Regions from separate parts of the Ohtaekwangia kribbensis genome, predicted to be linked through region 1. Evidence: riboswitches for the same ligand, from Rfam matches in the RefSeq annotation. Region 1 holds a riboswitch; the other holds the start of a gene.

Region 1 (7,430 bases):
TAACCTTTTGTGGTCAACCTATTTCAGGGACTGACAAGTATGGCCGCTGGCTTCAGACTGCCTGCTACAGGAAAAAGACAAAACGGCATCTAGAGTATATTTCCTTTGTGCCCCTTTGTGTCTTCTTCGTGCTCTTTGTGTCATTGGATTTCGGGACACTCTTTAGTAAACGCATCAACACCTCAACAAAAATCACTCTCGCAGCTGACAGCTAGCAACTAGCAGCTATTTTTTTTATCTTCTGCTCTGTAACCTTTCCTCCCCCTTCCGGTAACTAACACGAATTTGACAAAAAGAGCGTACCTGATGACAGACGAACTACTTATGGAGGCCGTAAAAAACGGTGATCTTCAGCAGGCCTCTGCGCTTTTTGAGCGCTATAACAAGCGCATATTCAATTTCCTGGCACGCTTAACCATGGATCGTGCCCTGGCCGAAGACCTTACGCAAAATGTTTTCCTGCGCATTATAAAATACAGGAACAGTTATCGCGAAGGAGCCCGGTTTCAGTCGTGGATATACCAGGTAGCCCGGAATGTTTTCTCCGATCACTACCAGGTACACAAAAACAAGTTCTCTGACTTTGTTGATGTAGAAAAGGTGAGTGATGCTTTATACGATACCGAAGATAGCGATGTGCTGGATGAGCAGGAAAGACTTCTTCAACGGTCGATGGCGAAGCTCAGTGATGAACAACGCGAGCTGCTGATCTTAACACGGTTTCAGCACATGAAGTATGAAGAAGTTGCTGCCATCATGGATACAACGGTGGCGAATATAAAAGTAAAGGTGCACCGCGCTATACTGAAATTACGCGAACACTATTTTGAACTTGAAAAAATATAAACAGAACATACGCTGCAACGTGGTTCTATAGCATTATGGACAGAGAAACACTCGAAACACTTCTGATTGATTACATCGATGGAAGGCTTGCACCCGAAGAGAAACTTCAGGTAGAGCAGGAATTGGTGAACAACAAGGAAGCATATATACTATATGAGCAGCTGAAGGAAGTGATTCACAGCATGGAACGCTCTTCTAAACTTGAGCCGACTGCTAAACTAAAATCATCTTTTGATAAACTGATTGAAGAAGAAATACGGTCTTCAAAAAAAAATAAGACCATTTTCTTTCAGCCTGCCTTCTATCGCGTTGCAGCTGCGGTGGCACTGGTGGTGCTGGGCGGAGGTATAGGATACTGGATCAGTAAATATGAGCGACAACAACAGGAGCTTGCTGATATACGGAAAGAGATGCAAGCCACCAAGAACATGATGATGACGATGCTCGACAATCATCAGTCAGCAAGTCAACGAGTGTTGGGTGCAACGGTAGCACTGAAGATGGAGCGGCCCGATGATGAAATTATACTTGCACTTGCCAACGCGATGAATGAAGATTCAAACACCAATGTACGCCTGGCTGCGCTGGACGCACTCAGCAAATTCAACAAAGAACAAAACGTACGCAAAATATTGATTGCATCACTCACCACACAGAAGGATCCGATCGTACAAATAGCACTCATCCGAATACTGGTAGAGATACGGGCACAAGGCACCGTGAAAGAGCTTCAACGCATTACGAACGATGAAGAAGCTTTAAAAGAGGTAAAAGATGAAGCACACGCAGGAATACTGAAACTTTCATGAAGATATATTATAGCATGCTAAATCACACCCACACAACTTTCAAACTCGAAGCTCAAAGCTAAAAACTCGAAGCTGAGAAAATTCAAGTCACATTTAGTAAGAAAATCAAAACATCAACGAAATATGAAAAAGGTATTTGCAGCGGTAGCCCTGGTGGTTTTTATAACAGGGTTTATACAGGCACAGGAATATAAACTTGCCAAGAGCACAGGTCGCCTGGAAATTAAAGAAGTAAACCACGTAGAGATTGAAGGCTACGCTGGCAATGAGATAATCTTTACATCGCGCAATGGTAAAAAAGATGATGACGAACGCGCCAAAGGACTACGCGCCATCAGCAGCATGGGCCTGGAAGATAACACCGGTATAGGTTTATCGGTAGTAGAAAAAGGCGGGGTAATTGAAGTGCAGCAATTGAAGAAGATGGATGGTCCTGATGTCATCATCAAAGTTCCCAAAGGAGTCGTGGTGTCTTATTCCCATACATCACCGTATGGCGATCGTGTAACATTCAAGAACTTTGAAGGTGAGATCGAAGTATCAACTGTACACAACGGTGTTGTACTAAACAACACAACCGGCCCGATGACGATCAAAACTGTACACGGTGACATTGACGCTTCCCTGAGTCCGAATATAAAGAACCCTGTATCGATCATATCGGTACACGGCCATGTAGATGTAGCCTTCCCTACTACACTGAAAGCAAACCTAAAATTAGGCACGGTATACGGAGAGATCTTTGTTGATCCAGATTTCAAGATCGAGATCGAGAAGACCAACAACATGGTAAAATATAGCGACAATGTAAGCGGCAAGCTCAACGGTGGTGGATTGGACATCTACTTGTCTTCCACACACAGCAATGTATACCTCCGGAAGAAATAAAATCTGACTGCTTCGATCTATACCTATCGATCGGAGCAGCTTCACCCCCAAACTTCTTGCTATGAAAAATATACTGTTCATCATAGTCGGGCTTATTATTCCGGTAAAGGAATACGCGCAAACCGCTATCAACAAATCTATCGCGGTTAAGCCCGGACAAAATATAGTCATGCACTTCGATTACCCCGAACTGGTCCGGGTTAGCACCTGGGATAAAAATGAAGTCTCCATCCAGGGAACTGTAAGTATCAACAACGGAGAAAATGATAATGCGTTTACATTAGACCTCTCTGTATCTGGTAATACGGTTAACATTCGCAGCCAGATTGCTGACATGAAAAACCTGCCCCGGTTCTATACAATTAAAGATGGTACGCAAACCATCACTTTTAAAAACAAGGAAGAACTCGATAAATACAAACAGCAAACCGGCAAGAGTAAATTTGATATGATGTCTAATGGCGTTGATATTGAAATTGTACTGGAGATTAAGGTACCGCGTAACACCGACACCCGTGTTGAATCTGTTTATGGAACGGTGGAGATCAAAGAGTTTACCGGGCCGCTCTCCGTTACATCTACATACGGTGCTGTAGATGCAGCCCTGGTTGAAAAAGCAACGGGAGAGCTAGTCGCTGAAACAAATTATGGCGAGATCTTCACTAACCTGGAAGCCAAGTTTGGCGGCATGGACAAGGATGAACATTTTCACACCTATGTCTCTGCAAAACCGGGCAATGGTCCACGCTATAGCTTCGAATCAAAATATGGCAATGTATACATACGCAAGGCCAATCCATAAAGTATATCCCTGCTATATATCCGGTGAAACAGGGTCGATGGTTTATTGGTTAAAAAAACTTGCTGCAAAAGCTGTCTCATTGATTTGGTTGCGCAAAACACCCTGACCACCCGATAATGCCGGGGATGAAGAGCTCGCTATACTGCGGGCTCTTTACATGTATACAATGTGGTATCTTTATTGCTTCTGAAGAAATACCTGAACCCACGCATTATGGAACTTAACTACCATTGGATCAACCTGCTCGTTTGTTCGGAGCACTGCAAGGCCCGCTCTTCTGCGTAATACCAGGCAACTGCTTTTTACCATGAAAATTTATGACTGGGCGCGGTAGCCCATTTTTGAAGTAGATGACGAACTATTTCTGACATCGATTCGCAAATCATGGCAGCCAATGAATTATAGCGGTGCTTTAAAATTCTAAATATTTTTTTCAAAAAGATTTGCACGTTAACGATTAATACTGATATTTGTCTATCGATTTAGTAGACAAATCAATTCTCACCAGATTGGTTTTATACAGAAGGGAGTAGAGACTAGGCTCAGCGATCCCCTAGCAACCTATCAACCGCAGGTTGAAAAGGTGCTAATTCCTACCAATAAAAAAAATTGGAACTATAAAATTTTTAACCAACATGAAACACACAAAAAATTTCTCCGTTCGTAACAGTATGTACGCCCAGGCCATCAACATGAATTACTGTATGAACAACTGTTGTTGTTGATTTCGCCTTTTCAAAAATCCCCTATAGAAATTTTAATGACTTGCAAACACTGCATCCTCGCGCGGGGAATGCACAGGGAATATTTTGTACCGCAAAAAACAAGCGTATGAAAATGAACTGTTTCCATATACTATACCGATGTTGATGAGCACTGAATTCATCACACCCTTACTAAATATATACTTATACGTCCACCTTAACATTGAACGATCATGGCTTCTTATAAAAAATTCACATTCGAAGGTACATTAACAACAGAACAAATTGAGTTCTTTCAAAAGAACGGCTTCATTCACTTTGAAAACTATGCGTCACAGGAAACTGTTGATACTATTATTAACTCTACCGAGCAGGTGCAACGCCAGTGGGTAAAATCAAATGTTCAGAAAGTAAATGGTGTGCCGATCAAATATGGTACAGATGAAAATGGTGATACCATTGTACAACGTTTTGCATTTACCAATCAACACAGCGATGCCGTAAGAGCATTCGCCAACAACCCGGCTCTGCAGGCATTAAAAGTCTTAATGCCGGAAGGCGCACGCCTCGGTCTCGAAGAGAAAGATGGTGTGGTATTCAATCACTATGTCAATACAGAAGGAAGTAATTTCTACCACATGGGCTGGCATACCGATAGCGCACGTGATATATTCTACGGTAAGAAAGTAGCGCCTATGTTAAACATCGGCTTTTACCTGGATGATTCTACAGCCGATAAAGGCGGACTCCGCGTTTTGCCCGGCACCCATAAACAAGGACTGTGGGATTTACTCTTCCGAAAAAAATACTACCTGAATAACTATGGCGATAAAGACGAGGTATTGGTAGAAGCAAAAGCAGGCGACCTCGTTATTCACGATGGCAGAATATGGCATCGCGTGGCGCCATCGCCACTGACCGGTGCAGCCAGTCGCAGAAGAGTAATGTATATACCGATGATCGTGGGTAAGTATAAACCTAAAACGGAGCAAAGCACAACACCGCTATACCTGCACCTGCTGCCACTGGTAGGAAGTAAGAAACATAAAAATCTTATTCCGGCATTCCGCAAGGCTGCCTGATGGACTATATAAAACTGTTACGCTAAAATTAAACTACAACCATGTTCACATTTTTTGAAAGACCGGTCGGCATTATATACGGCCACCCTGAACAATATAATCCCTTGTTTGAAAAGCTGCTGACGCGGGGAATTCCCTATGAAATAATAAATCCGGCAGACCACCTGTATGATCCTGCCCAATATGAAGTGCCCTATAGCCTCGTGTTCAACGACATGAGTTCACCACCTTACCTGGCGCACAACGCACTGGGTATTGCTCAAACCGTAGAATATGTAAAACATGTGGAAAAGGTAAGTGGTGTACACAACAGCAGTCAGGTTGTAAACGGGTCGCGCGTTACGGAGATTATCAGTACCCGGTCGCGACAACTGGCCCTGTTCGCTTCGCTGGGTATACCTTTTCCGAAAACACGCATCGTGAGCAGCATTGACCAGTTGCTGGCCGCCAGCAATGAACTTCGCTTCCCAATCATTATAAAGAGTAATGGCATCAGCGATCCTGCTGTTACCATGCGCTTTGAAAGTGCAAACGAACTGGTGAATGCCCTCGTAAAAGATGAACTGCATTTACAAAACGATAAGTCATGGCTGGTGCAAGAGTATATCCGGCCCAAGGGCAACCATATCAACCGCGTTGAGATTCTGAATGGTCGCGTGCTCTATGCTGTTAAAATATACCATGCCGGTGACGAACCCGAGCGCTGGCCGATTGAAGTTAAAGCGAGTGTATTTGCACCATCCCTGGAAATTCTGAACACGCTGGAGAGAATAGCGCATGCAGCTTTGATCGATACCGGCAGCATCGAATATGTTACCGATCGAAAAACAAACCAGGTATATTTCTATGCGATCCGCCCGCATACAAGTTCACGCAGCATACATATTGAAGGCATTGATTTTAATCCGCTAGATCACCTCAGTCAATACCTCGAGCAGCGGTTGCAAAAGATAAGAGAGATCGCGCTTACCATTTAAAAAAAATTATAGCACGAATACTTGCATATAAAGTATCGTTACTTACATTTGTCTATAGATTTGGTAGACAATAAAAATTATACCGGGTAACAGTGACGTAAAACGGTATATACAAATCTGGTCAGGTGAGTTGAGATCCTCTTCCGGCCATGAACAAAACGGCTTCCGGATGCACCGGTCTTAAAAAGAATTTTGGTGGAATTTCTCGAAAGACACTGGTGCATTCCGTAGCCACCAAGCCACTCTCCTGCTACATTCTCCGTTCATGAAGCTTCACCGTTTTTGTTTTCATATGTTCTTTCGGGTTGAGTACATTTATACATTCTTAGTTTATCACGCGCCCAACATATGAGTACTGCAACACAGACCTTAAGCGAAAAAAAAGGATTTGTATTACATGAAGACTGGACAGCCGTAGCGCTGGGAGGTATCACAATTCTTTTTTCACTTCTCTGGTTTATTATACCAACACCGGCATTCTCCTGGAAAGAAGGAAACGACATCACTGAAAAAATATTAGCCAGTGAAAATCTCTTCAAGATCGGTGCGCAATTCCTCTATAGTTTCGCGATTGCTATACTGGGAACGCTGTTAACCGGCAAACCTGTAAAAAATATGCTCGTTGTTTTTCCGGTGTTATATATACTTACGGTAATAGCCGTAGCACTGGCCGGGAACAGCGCGATAAAATCATTGAACCTGGAAGCTGTTATCTTCAGTCTCTCCATCGGTTTACTCATCAGCAATACGCTTCCGCTTCCGCAGTGGTTTCGTTCGGCACTCTCTACTGAATTATTTGTAAAGACCGGGCTCGTGTTACTCGGCACCGGAGTTATTTTCTCCGATATACTCAAGGCAGGTGGTCTCGGTCTCATTCAGGCACTCGCGGTTGTAGTGAGCGTTTGGTATTTCGCATACTGGATCTGCAAGAAGCTAAAGCTTGATGAAGAGTTAACCATGATGATCTCCAGCGCAGTTTCCATCTGCGGTGTATCGGCTGCCATCGCTACGGCCGGTGCTATACAAGGTGATTCTAAAAAGCTCTCGTATGTTATATCATTGGTACTGATCGTTGCTATTCCGATGATGATCTTCATGCCCTATATCGCGAACTACTTTCACTTTCCGCAGGAAGTTACGGGCGCATGGCTCGGGGGTAGTATTGATACAACGGGTGCGGTAGTGGCTTCCGGAACGCTCGTAGGTGAAACAGCACTCAAGATCAGCACGATCGTTAAATTTTCTCAAAACGTTTTGTTGGGTGTTGCTGCTTTCGCCATCAGTATATATTGGACGTATACTGGTAAAGATCAGGCTGATGG
Region 2 (7,430 bases), on a different contig from region 1:
ACGAATGCTGGCTGTTAAATAATATTTGTGTGCATAGTTATAGTTGGCCCTGCCAAGGTAGGAGAGGAGTGCCCATGCCGTGTTGTTGGAGTACGGACGCGTTGTTACAGCTCCGTCCTGCAAACTGTTATAGGTAACATTGTCTGTTACAAAGTTTGTAGCACCGGTTCGCACAATGTCAGCTGTATATTCCTGCTGGGTAAAACCGGCCAGTATATTTACGGAATGATCACCGAAGTCTTTGGTGTAGGTTAATGTATTTTCATTTAACCACGATGATGCGTTGAATATACCAATGGAAGCAGCTCCGTTGGTAGTAACACCTTCATATATAGTACTCGGTATATAGTTTTCGTCTTTGGTGTCGGTAATGTCGGTTCCGAAGAGCACTTTTAATGTCAGACCATCCAGCAAAGTATATTCGCCAAAAGCTGTTCCGAGCAAGCGCGTAGACTTTGTCTTGTTGATTTGTTCGTTCAGGGATGCGATCGGGTTTGAGAATATATTTTCAAATGGATTGCGTAGTGTATAGCTTCCGTCCGGTTCATAAATCGTAGCTGTGGGGGGCATCGTAAGCAATGCACTTACTATTCCGTTGGGTGCTATATTAGCATTGCTTTTACTCCCGGTAAAGTTGAGGCCAAATGTAAGGCGATCGGTTGGCCGGGTGTCTATATTCACGCGCGCACTGTAACGTTCAAAGTCAGTGCTACGAATTATGCCATCCTGGTTAAAATAATTTCCAGATATAGCATAGCGGGTCTTTTGGGTTCCCCCGGATAACGAGAGCTGGTGGTTCTGCACCGCTGCACTTCGAAAAGCTTCGTCCTGCCAGTCCGTTCCCTCTCCGAGCTGATCGATCTGTTCTTGTGTCAGGTATTGAAATCTTCCGTTGGCCGGTGTTGTATCATAGAGTGCATCGTTACGAAGTGATGCAAATTGCTTGGCGTTGAGTAAGTCTATCTTTTTGCGCAGCGTTTGTACACCATAGCTTACATCGTATGTAATGATGTTCTGATCTGCCTTTCCTTTTTTTGTGGTGATGATAATAACACCATTCGCACCGCGTGAACCGTAGATCGCGGTTGAAGAAGCGTCTTTCAGAATATCGATCGATTCAATGTCAGCGGGGTTTATACTCGACAGCGGATTTATACTGGCACCGGTTACTGCACCTGTACTCACAGCGTTGTTATATACCGGGTATCCATCAATTACATATAGCGGTTCGTTACCACCTTGTATCGAACTTCCTCCGCGAATGCGAATGCTTACACCACCACCCGGTTGTCCGGAAGTTTGTGTAACCTGTACACCCGGTGCGGCACCGTTGAGGGCACGGTCTACGGAACTGATCGGTTGCTTGAGTATAGTTTCAGACACCGATGCTATAGCACCTGTTAATTCACTTTTCTTTTGCGTACCATACCCGACTACAACAACGGCATCGAGTATATTATCGCTTTTGAGTACTACTTCTGCGGCTTCTCCGGTCAGTTCATAGATTTCAATTTCCTGCGTCTGGTAGCCTACACTGTTTACCTGTATGGTAAACGGAAATACTTTTCCGGCAGCAATGGTAAAATTGCCGTCAGCATCGGCAACGGCATGTACCGAAGTACCTTTAATAAATACGGTGGCGCCAGGTAATGGCTGGCCGGTATCATCTTTTATAGTTCCGTTTATAAGATCTTGTGCATAAACCGTTGTAAAAGGCAAAGCAAGAAATATAAAGAGTATATATCTTTTCATGTTAGGATTGTGTTGGAGTATGGCAGGTGTTTACTTCAGCGCGCGCTGTTCAAATTTTTCTTTCTCCTGGTCGAAGCGTTTCTGGTCAGGTTTCAGGTATCCGAAATCGTGTAGATCGTCCTGGCTGTTCTGGAGTATCCAGAGGAGAAACTTTAATGCCTCCGGACGTTCATTGATTTTACTGATCGAGATATGCAGATGACCGATTGGAACATTCTTTACATCTTCTTCCTCCAATGCCTTCAATGCTGTATCAAGGTCACTATATATTCTTTCGCGCTCGTTGATCTTGTTGTTGCCATCGAGATCAACCGGTATAACCGCTACACCCGGCACCAGGTGGCGTGTCTTTAGGTCGTATAATAAAGATGGTGTGCTATAGGATATAGCGGTAGAGTCTTTTTGCAATGCTTTGATCAGGTGTTCATCGGCTCCGGCAATGGCTTTCCCTTTAATATTCTGTTGCGTGTAATCAAAGTGTTGTGCAAAGGTGGTGGGAGCACCTGCTTTCTGTAAGCGGGTATATATCGTGAAAGGTGCTTTAATTGTTTTTGCATCTGATTTGTCGGCCAGAATATCGTGAAAGTATATCTGTTTGATCAGGTCGTTGGTAAGTCCTTTTTCACGATATGTTTTAGCGAAAGCGGAGTTAGCGTTGGCTATCGGTACAACGGCATAGCGGGCAAGGTATAAATACTCGCGAGTCTCTTTTACAGCAGGCTCCGGCTCGTATGCTTCAATAAGTAAATCATATTTAGCAGGATCGGTTGTAGTGCGAGACTCAATAATAATTTCGGTCTGTGGATTAACTTCTTTATAGTCTTTAATCCATTTTTCCACTAAAGGATATGCGAATCGTACACCCGTTACAACGACTTTGTTTGCAGGTGCTTGTTGTGCCCAGGCGGCACTGGCCGAAAGTATCAGAAAATAGAAAGCTATTACTGAAATGAATGATTTCATAATTGTGTAATTAGTAAGATGTAGTGAATGCGTAAAGGAAAATAGGCGGCTACGGAATGCACCTTTATCTACAGACGTACCACCAATATGCCTGCTGATATTCGTGCATCCGAAAGCCATGTATAGAGACTACACTGCACTCAGGACAGTATAGAATGATTTGAGAATCAACAACGGCAACAACAGCTGTAGCCGATAAATGTAGGCGAAGAAAAATTTTTGTGCAGCCTATAGCTGTCTTCCCGATGAATAAACATCTCTTTGGTTTTCATGTAATTCAAATTTTATAGTTCCAATTTTATATTGGTAGGAGTTAGCACCTTATCAGTGGTGGATGACAGGTTGCTAGAAGATCATCGAGCCTATTCTCTCCCTTCTTCTGTATAAAATCAATCTGGTGGGAATTGATTATCTACTAAATCGATAGACAAAATTAGTTTTAAAGTATTACCCCACAAACAAAACTTGCTTTTTTTTAAATTTTTTAAAAAATGTGATGATAATTGAATAGAATGAAAAAGCGGGTCGCATCATCCGGTGCGACCCGCTCATTATTATTATCTATACTATATAGTGTGTTGTACTGCTTGTGGATTAGACAGCAGTTGGTGATTGTCCCGAAAACGTTAGTGAATAACGAGTTTTCGGTTTGCTGACCAGGCTGCAGATGTAATTCTGACTATATATACTCCACTCAGCAATGCGCTTAGCCGGAGGGTTGCCGATCCGGATTGAGACACTTGCAACTTTGTTTGTGCTACCTGGATACCTTGCGGATCGAGAATAGTGATGGTATATGCGCCATCCGGAACATCAATCAGGTCGACTGTAACATCATCGTCCTGGTTAACAGGATTCGGATATACAGATGCAAATGGTTCTGCCGGTCCATCGAATTCAATCCGTATAACTTTGAAGCGGACTGTGGTGCCATCCAGATCGGTCTGCGAGAGTCGATAGTAATATACTCCCGCCTTTGCTCCGTCATCTGTAAATTGATATTTGTTTGTAAGTTGTGATGTTCCACTTCCTTTTACGGTGCCGATCGTTATAAATTCTTCACCATTGGCCGAGCGCTCCAGGGTAAAATAATCGTTGTTGATCTCCGTAGCCGTTGCCCAATGCAATTCAATGGCATGTGTTTGCTCATTGTTCAATCCTTTAAAATATAGTAATGAAACAGGTAGTGGTGTATTGCCTGCACTGCCTATAATGCCGGAGTTTGCTGTACCGCTGGCTGTGCTTGCGCGTGTAGTACAAGTGTTTTCATTGCAGCCACCTGTTCCACTGGCCGTGGTGGTCGTTATATTTGTTGTGGGCTGTGCTGACGAGTATATTACAACGCCCTGGCCACCACCACCGCCACCTCCGTGCGATCGGGAGTCGTTTACAGTTCCTCCGCTTCCTCCGTTGGCGGCTACGGTTAATGTACAGCCTGATGCTATATTAAAAGTCTTAACGGCAAGCACTATACTTCCTCCTGCACCTCCTCCTCCGGCTCCATCATTGCCAGAGGTATTTGCGGCTGTGCCACCACCACCGTTGGCGGATATTGTAACGGTTCCACACGCGCCAGTGGTAGTTATCTGTTTAGCGTTAATAAGAATAATGCCGCCTCCATCTGCACCGGCAGTTGCAGTACTGTTGTTTTGCTGGCCACCGCCACCGCCACCTCCCATAAAGACGCGACTGGCACTTATACTTGTGCTTAACGATATACCCCCCTGGCCTCCTACAGGAGTTGACTCACATAAATATCCAGGGCCACCGTCACCTCCCGTAGTATAGTTTCCGCCACCGCCACCTCCGGCATTATGCAAATTACCTCCACCGCCACCGTTAAGATCTTTAGCACGACCATAAATATAGCCTGTCGATGTTATCTTATATATACTTTCTCCTTTTCTACCGGACGCCGCATTGTTGCTGGTAATCCATGTGGATGCATCACATATTACACTATTACCTATTCCCGAGCGTGTGCCGCCAATAAACCCGGCCTCATTGGCGGTGAGGTTATGAGCCAGGGTGAGTGTGCCTGATACTTCCATAGCAAGCACGCCACCAACATTTCCATTCCAATCCATGGCAGTCATGTTTGCAGTTGTAGTATAATCCGGATTACCATAGAGTCTGAACGATATAATCTGTACAGAGGAATTTGTGCCTATATTAAACGTATTACTGAGAGTTGCATTAAGTGTTATTGTGCTGGGAAGCCCGGAGCTTTCAGTGTGTGATGCGATTGTAGCTACTTCATATATACCGGCAGATTTAATGGAGCCCAATGATCCGAAAGTAGATGCGTTGGTAACATCACCAATGACATCATCCTGCATTTGCATAATGATAATCCTGTTGCCATCTTCAAAAGTGTGAAAGGTTTCCGTTACATTCGATAAGGTTAGTACTTTGCCCGAGATAGCTGTGACTTTTGCATAGGCGTTTACTTGCGCTGATACTCTTGTGCCCGTAAAATATGCCAGGCAAAATATTAGCAGAAATATCCGGTACTCAATTCTCATACTTCTCAAACGATAGCGATTAATACTACTTATAGATATATACAATCGTCAAAATTATGTATTAATCGTTAGGGCAATTGTTAGATGTATGAATACAGTAAATTTTTATACAGTCTTGTGATGCGTAAATAATTAAGGATTAGTTATGAATGTTTTTGTATACCTTTTAATTAGGTATTATAATTATTTGGAATACTTTTGATAAGACCAGTCAGAACGAAAGAGAGGATTTGCAATAGCCCGTTATTGGGTATGTATATTAGGCTGGATGTGTTTGTTTGATCAGTAAGCCCCCTGGTCTCTATACCCTAAAATCAGACGCCTTGAGTAATTTGATGCAAACTATAAAAAGAGCGATTCATTCCAAATTTGAATTCGTCAGTCTATTGTTATCTTCAAAAACGAAGATCTCCTCTCTGTTTCGAAAGCAGCTTCTTACTCCTTCCTCCTTACTTCTGGATTCTTAATTCGCCATAGCGCGATTTTCGAGTATTCTGTATATCTTGAAAGTAACAACCCATACTCATCTCCACCTCAATGAAGTACCCTGTAGAAATCGGATTCGGCAATGTTCGTGTCAGTGCTCATTTTATATTAGAGACGCTGGCCTTTATTATCGGCTTCCGGTACTTCCTATACCTCAAGCGTAAACAGTCAGACCCGATTCCTGAATCGAATCGTATCTGGATCATTATCGGTGCTGCTTTCGGTGCCTTTCTTTTTTCGCGCCTCCTCGGTTCGCTCGAAGATCCGCAGGCATGGGCACGGGCCGACAACCCGTGGCTATATTTCTATGCGAACAAGACTATTGTGGGGGGCTTGCTGGGAGGTTTGCTGTTTGTGGAGATTACTAAAATGTTTTTAAAAGAAAAGTCATCATCGGGCGATATGTTTACATACCCGCTTATACTGGCGATGATTATAGGTCGTTTAGGATGCTTCTCGGCCGGTATATATGAACCAACATTTGGTATAGCATCATCACTTCCCTGGGCGATGGATCTGGGCGATGGTATATTGAGACACCCGGTGGCGCTGTATGAAATCTTATTTTTGATGTTGCTCTGGTTCTCCCTCTATAGCCTTGAGAAATATACCCTGCTGGCCATGGGTGTGCGATTTAAACTATTTATGATTGCGTACCTCATGTTTCGTTTCATACTTGAATTTATAAAGCCTGTCCACCCCCTGGTGTGGTCGCTGACAACGATACAACTGGCGTGCCTCGGTGGACTAGTGTATTACTATCGCACCCTTGCACTTTTGTTTTATAATCCCGGTAAACTTGCCATGCATGAACAATAAACGAAACTATATTTACTACGACTATACCGTTAGCCTTTGTACGGTGTGCCATCGGCAGATTGATGCCAAAATTATTTTCGAAGACGAAAAAGTATTCCTTACCAAGCGATGCCGTGAACATGGTTCGCAGAAAGTATTGATCGCAGATGATATTCAATACTATAAGCAGATTCGAAATTATAACAAGGCATCCGAATATCCGCTGCGTCCGCATACGGCAACACATTATGGATGTCCGTACGACTGTGGTATTTGTCCGGATCACGAGCAGCATTCCTGTCTCACACTAATTGAAATTACAGACCGGTGCAATCTTACCTGCCCTACATGCTATGCAAGTTCGTCACCTACACATGGAAGACACCGCACGCTGGAAGAGATTGAGTTTATGCTCGATGCTATTGTGAGGAGTGAAGGTGAGCCGGATGTTGTACAGATCAGCGGAGGTGAACCGACTATACATCCCGACTTCTTTACCATACTGGATATGGCCAAGGCACGCCCCATCAAACACCTGATGGTAAATACCAATGGAATTCGTATAGCATCCGATCCTGCCTTTGCAGCACGGCTTGCATCGTACATGCCCGACTTCGAAATATACCTGCAATTTGATTCTTTCGAAGAGCATGCCTTGCAGCAGCTGCGTGGTAAGGATATGCGTGCAGTTCGCGAGAAAGCTATAGCAACATTAAATGCACTGAACTTGTCAACCACGCTGGTGGTAACATTGCAGAAAGGGTTGAACGACCATGAGATTGGTAAGACAATCGACTATGCTTTGCAGCAACGTTGTGTAAGGGGTGTTACGTTTCAGCCTACGCAAGTGAGCGGAAGATTGGAACATTTCGATCCTGCAGTAAACCGTTTAACCAATACAGAGAT

Evidence for each region. Region 1 has a riboswitch for S-adenosylmethionine ahead of ACFQ21_RS26850 (phytanoyl-CoA dioxygenase family protein). Riboswitches for the same ligand answer to the same signal wherever they lie in the genome.
Region 2: another riboswitch for S-adenosylmethionine. It lies ahead of ACFQ21_RS07620 (hypothetical protein); the one in region 1 lies ahead of ACFQ21_RS26850 (phytanoyl-CoA dioxygenase family protein).

The regions. Positions count from the first base shown of each region.
Region 1 covers NZ_JBHTKA010000014.1:221,678-229,107, reverse strand. The annotation lists gene ACFQ21_RS26870 (RNA polymerase sigma factor) at 307-846, shown strand; gene ACFQ21_RS26865 (hypothetical protein) at 882-1,655, shown strand; gene ACFQ21_RS26860 (DUF4097 family beta strand repeat-containing protein) at 1,779-2,543, shown strand; gene ACFQ21_RS26855 (hypothetical protein) at 2,605-3,345, shown strand; SAM riboswitch class I at 3,858-3,969, shown strand; gene ACFQ21_RS26850 (phytanoyl-CoA dioxygenase family protein) at 4,283-5,131, shown strand; gene ACFQ21_RS26845 (ATP-grasp domain-containing protein) at 5,173-6,108, shown strand; gene ACFQ21_RS26840 (YeiH family protein) at 6,457-7,430, shown strand, end outside.
Region 2 covers NZ_JBHTKA010000001.1:1,897,448-1,904,877, reverse strand. The annotation lists gene ACFQ21_RS07625 (SusC/RagA family TonB-linked outer membrane protein) at 1-1,752, opposite strand, end outside; gene ACFQ21_RS07620 (hypothetical protein) at 1,783-2,715, opposite strand; SAM riboswitch class I at 2,997-3,105, opposite strand; gene ACFQ21_RS07615 (T9SS type A sorting domain-containing protein) at 3,342-5,240, opposite strand; gene ACFQ21_RS07610 (prolipoprotein diacylglyceryl transferase) at 5,778-6,545, shown strand; gene ACFQ21_RS07605 (radical SAM protein) at 6,535-7,430, shown strand, end outside.